Regions from separate parts of the Paenibacillus sp. FSL P2-0089 genome, predicted to be linked through region 2. Evidence: a T-box and tRNA genes for the amino acid it is inferred to sense, from the RefSeq annotation. Region 2 holds a T-box; the other holds one or more tRNA genes.

Region 1 (2,461 bases), 2.4 Mb from region 2:
TCACCTGGACCTCCGGCATCAAATCACCGATCTACTGCGATAACCGTCTGACCATGGCCTTCCCGGATGTCCGCAACTACATTGCGGAGGCCTTCGCAGAGCTGATCAGAACCAGCTACCCGGACGCCGAGGTGATTGCCGGGACAGCAACCGCCGGTATTCCGCACGCGGCCTGGGTGGCCGATAAGCTCGGTCTGCCGATGGCTTACATCCGGGACAAGGCCAAGGGCCACGGCAAGCAGAACCAGATCGAAGGACTCATCAAGCCCGGCCAGAAGGTGGTCGTGATCGAGGACCTGATCTCCACTGGCGGCAGCTCCATCAAAGCCGCGCAGGCCGTACAGGAAGCAGGCGGGCTCCCGCTGGCCGTCCTGGCCATCTTCAGCTACGAGCTTGACCGTGCCGTAGAAGCCTTCGCTGCGGCGGAGCTTCCGCTCCAGAGCCTGTCCAACTACAGCACGCTCATCGATGTAGCGCTGGCTCAAGGCAAGATTGCTGAGAGCGATGTAACGCTGCTGCAATCCTGGCGCAAGGACCCTGCCGCCTTCGGCGTGTAGGGGCTAGGAGAAGGCGCAGGAAATGAGTAGAGGGTACGTAAAGAGTACGTAGAGCGTAAACATAAAGCGTAAACGTAGAGCGTAGAGCGTAGAGCGTATAGAATGCATAGAAGAAGCTTTGTCCCCTTTGCAGGGGGATGGGGCTTCTTTTTTAATGCTTTAATTAGTTTTTGGGCTCTTAGGGAAAAGAAGTGGAAAAACAGCATCTATTCAATGGCTCAGCACACTTCTGGAGACTTTAGTTGGAAAAAATACACTTGTTCAGGCCCGATATGGATAGTAACGCAGATACCCCTAGAATTAGATGACCTAAATCCACTTATTTCCTTTGAAGAGGCGATTTCCTCCCAAGCAAGTGTATAAAATCCAACTGTTTCCCTCAACGGCTCATTATCTCCACAGCCCCCAATTAGCTGCATACTCCAATATCCGAGCGTTATTAACTAAATTCTCACCATGGACTTGTTCCACTGCGGAATGTGACCGCTACTCTCACCACATTCGCTACATTGCCCACCGCCCTGTTCTCAACTCATTTGTTCTACTCCATACCCCCAGTAATCTGCTCCATCCCAGCATTATCCTTCAACCAGATACCTAAGCATACGGGCAGAAATTGCCATCCGCTCCGCTGAGCAATCCTCTAATTTTCTTGCAAAACTGGGCATGATAAATAGCACCGGGACATATATTATTGCGATGAAGGAGAAGAGGGTATCATGAATTGGATCTATTTTGCCAAGTTGTTCAGGACCAGATTTCAAGCGGGCTGCCTTGCCAAAAGACTGGAGCAGGACGGCTGGATCTATGGGTATCATGATCCGCGTTTTGTCGAAATATACCGTTCGCGCAAGGGCCGTTATGGAGTTCGTTTTCTGCCTTAGCCAGAAAAACCAAAATCATCCTTGACTTTATCCATGGCTATATTGTATATTATCTATTGTCGCTGTTTAAATAATTATTAACTGACGCGGGGTGGAGCAGCCCGGTAGCTCGTCGGGCTCATAACCCGAAGGCCGCAGGTTCAAATCCTGCCCCCGCAATTACCTTATTACACCGGACAGCACTTGTATAATACGGATATCCTAGTCCGGGCCCTTAGCTCAGTTGGTTAGAGCGGTCGGCTCATAACCGATTGGTCACAGGTTCGAGTCCTGTAGGGCCCACTTCACTTAACCCCCTTGCCTAGCAAGGGGGTTTTTAATATGCATCGGCTGCTGTATTCCATGGTAACAAATATATTATAGAAGTTTTACCATGATTGAGCCTGTACAAATAATAAATCCGTCTGGCATTAAGCCCGGCGAGTTTTATTTTATAGCTTTTTCAAATACTCAATAAATATGTTCTGATTTCTTAGGGTTTAATTTTATTACTTGTTACTTCCATTCTTTTGTTCTTTAGCTTTCTCACTGAAATGTAAGCTAATAATAGCAATTACCAATAAAGCAACACCTACTATATTAGAGAATACAGGCTCATTGTTTGAAAATGATCTTATTAACAACCGAATATTTATAGCAAGCGCCCCGAACCAACATATGTAAACAAACGATTTAGTAGTATTTTTCATTATTTTACCTTTCCCATACATTATTTTATAGTTATCCACGGAACCCTTGAAAATATTAATGTACCGTCAATCGTCTGGCCTTCCCCATGCGCTCATTGCTATTCCTTAACAGGGCGAAAAGCTTTAAAAGAAAATAAAAACAGGAGTGGTTGGCAGGGAAGCGCCAGCAGCTCCTGTTTTATTGTTATCCCTAACCAAACATCGAAGGTAAGAAGAACAAGAAAAAGATTATAAGTACAATAACGCTGCTTATTCTGCTCATCATGAGATAAGCCTCACTTGGTTCGGAATCGCCCTTTACCATCCAACCATAACGCATATACCAGCCCAT
Region 2 (2,461 bases):
AGCAAGAACCCGACGTATGCCAGCGAGTATAACAAAGGACTATGATAATAATAAGCCGCTCCGAATACTACAACCGCACCAATACTCCCGAGTATAGGGCCGCCAAAAGCTACATAAGCTTCCTGTCTGGCATCCAGCGGCTGCCGCTTCATCGTAATGAGTGCACCCATAAACGGAATAAATAGAGGCGCGCTCACCGGCAGCCCAATCCGCTTGGCAGCGATCACATGGCCGATCTCGTGAACGAACATTAAGGCAACGAAGCCCACCGCGAACTGCCATGGCGAGATCAGGGCATAAGCCCAGATGGATACCATCATGGAGATCAGCGGACCTGCGATTTTCCCCAGCTTAAGCAGAGAGATAATGGCTTTTCCCTTGAGCAGCAGCAGTACTGCCCCACTGCCCAGCCACCCCCATGCCCCCGAGCTTTTTTTCTCCTGTTTGTTTTCCTGCAATAGTCTCAATCTCCTTTTGATCACTGTGTCGCTTCAATTCCAGGCCAGGATCAGGCACTCCTCTGCTTCCCGTTAGCCCTTACTCTCTACTGTCGCACAGGAGTGCAGTGGATTGCAAATAGACTTACGGTGTTGACAAATCTCCCGGCCTGCGTATATGATATCCAGTAATTAGGATAACCACAATAGCTGCGAAGAGAAAGAGTACCCTGGCAATTCTTCCACAGAGAGCTCCGGATGCTGAAAAGGAGCAAAGAAAACCCTCGGGAATATGGTCTCAGAGCTGCGCATCGAAGCCCGCATCGCCGGGACGTAGGCTGCGCCGGAACCCGCATCCGTTACCATGCTAGGGTATACCCGCTTTAATCTGCGGACGTACCTGAAGAGGTGGATGCTGCGAGGCATTGATGAATTTGGGTGGTAACACGTGAGCACAGGCTCTCGTCCCTTTAGGGGATGAGTGCCTTTTTTGCGTTCACATCATTTGAGGAGGAGAGAAATATGACTAACATTTTTATTGGAGGGGCTTGGCCTTATGCCAACGGCTCCCTGCATCTGGGCAGACTCGCCAGCATTCTTCCGGGAGATATTCTGGCCCGCTACCACCGTGCTAAAGGTGATGCTGTGCTCTATGTATCCGGCAGTGATTGTCACGGTACCCCCGTTGCTGTACAGGCGGCGCAGGAGGGTGTAGCCCCGGGTGAATTCGCCAGCCGGTATCATGAGGAGTTCGCCGCTTGCTTCCGCGCCTTGGGCTTCACTTATGACTTGTATACCCGGACCGATCAGGCACATCACCACAATACGGTGCAGGAGCTGTTCCTTAAGCTGCTGGATCACGGGTATCTGTACCAGAAACCCGGTCTCCAGTGTTATTGTGAGCAGGACCAGCGCTTCTTGCCGGACCGTTATGTTCATGGCCTCTGCCCGGTATGCGGACAGCAGGCCCGGGGAGACCAATGCGATTACTGTTCAACGATTCTCGATCCGGTGGATCTGCTGGAGCGCACATGCGCCCTCTGCGGCTCTACGCCTGTGCTGCGCTCTACTCAGCATTACTATCTGTCGCTGTCCAGCTTCCAGCAAGCACTCACAGAATATGCTGATTCCGCGCAGGGCTGGAGAGACAATGCCGTCCGTCTAACCCGCAGATATCTGCAGGAAGGCCTGCAGGACCGCGCAGCAACACGCGATCTGGACTGGGGCGTGGATGTCCCCACCCCAGGCTTCGCAGACAAAAAAATCTATGTCTGGATCGAAGCGGTCAGCGGTTATCTGTCGGCCAGCAAGCAATGGGCCGCCGAGACGGGGGGCCGCTGGGAGGATTTCTGGTCTGTAGGGTCCGCACAAGATAACGATGGGCAGCCGCCTATAACCGCTTACTATGTGCATGGGAAGGATAATATTCCTTTTCACAGCCTGATCTGGCCTGCTATCCTGCTTGGAGCTGAGGAACTGCATCTGCCGGACCGGATCTTCTCTTCTGAATATCTGACCCTGGAAGGGCAGAAATTCTCCACCAGCCGCAACTGGGCGGTCTGGGTGCCGGATATTCTCAGCCGGTATGACCCGGACTCGGTCCGTTATTTCCTGACTGCGAACGGTCCCGAGAAGCGGGATGCCGACTTCTCCTGGAGAGAGTTCATCTACAGCCATAACAGCGAGCTGCTGGGCGCATTCGGCAATTTCGTCAACCGCAGCCTCGTATTCGTGAATAAGTTCTGGAACGGTAGAGTTCCAGATGGAGTCTTGGATGAAGCATGGGTTAGCAGTCTGGACCAGCTGTATAAGGAGGCAGGAAGGCTGACCCAAGCCGGACTCTTTAAGGAGGCCCTGGAATTCATCTTCTCGCATATCCGCCAGGCCAATAAGTATTTCGATCAGCAGCAGCCGTGGCTCCAGATCAAGCATGATCCTGCAGCCGGGGCTAACACGCTGTACACCTGTGTTCAGATTATTGCCAATCTGTCTAACCTGCTGAACCCGTTCCTCCCCTTCTCCTG

What was found. A T-box is a leader RNA that pairs with one kind of tRNA and senses whether it is charged. The one in region 2 lies ahead of metG (methionine--tRNA ligase), so its partner is inferred to be a tRNA-Met.
Region 1: it has a tRNA-Met gene. The T-box ahead of metG (methionine--tRNA ligase) is inferred to sense a tRNA for this amino acid. The anticodon was not compared.

Annotation. Positions count from the first base shown of each region.
Region 1 is NZ_CP152006.1:5,320,399-5,322,859, reverse strand. It holds gene pyrE (orotate phosphoribosyltransferase) at 1-557, shown strand, start outside; gene NST69_RS22275 (hypothetical protein) at 1,277-1,441, shown strand; tRNA gene NST69_RS22270 (tRNA-Met) at 1,527-1,600, shown strand; tRNA gene NST69_RS22265 (tRNA-Ile) at 1,650-1,723, shown strand; gene NST69_RS22260 (DUF6199 family natural product biosynthesis protein) at 2,321-2,461, opposite strand, start outside.
Region 2 is NZ_CP152006.1:2,901,098-2,903,558, reverse strand. It holds gene NST69_RS11800 (site-2 protease family protein) at 1-458, opposite strand, end outside; T-box leader at 641-910, shown strand; gene metG (methionine--tRNA ligase) at 960-2,461, shown strand, end outside.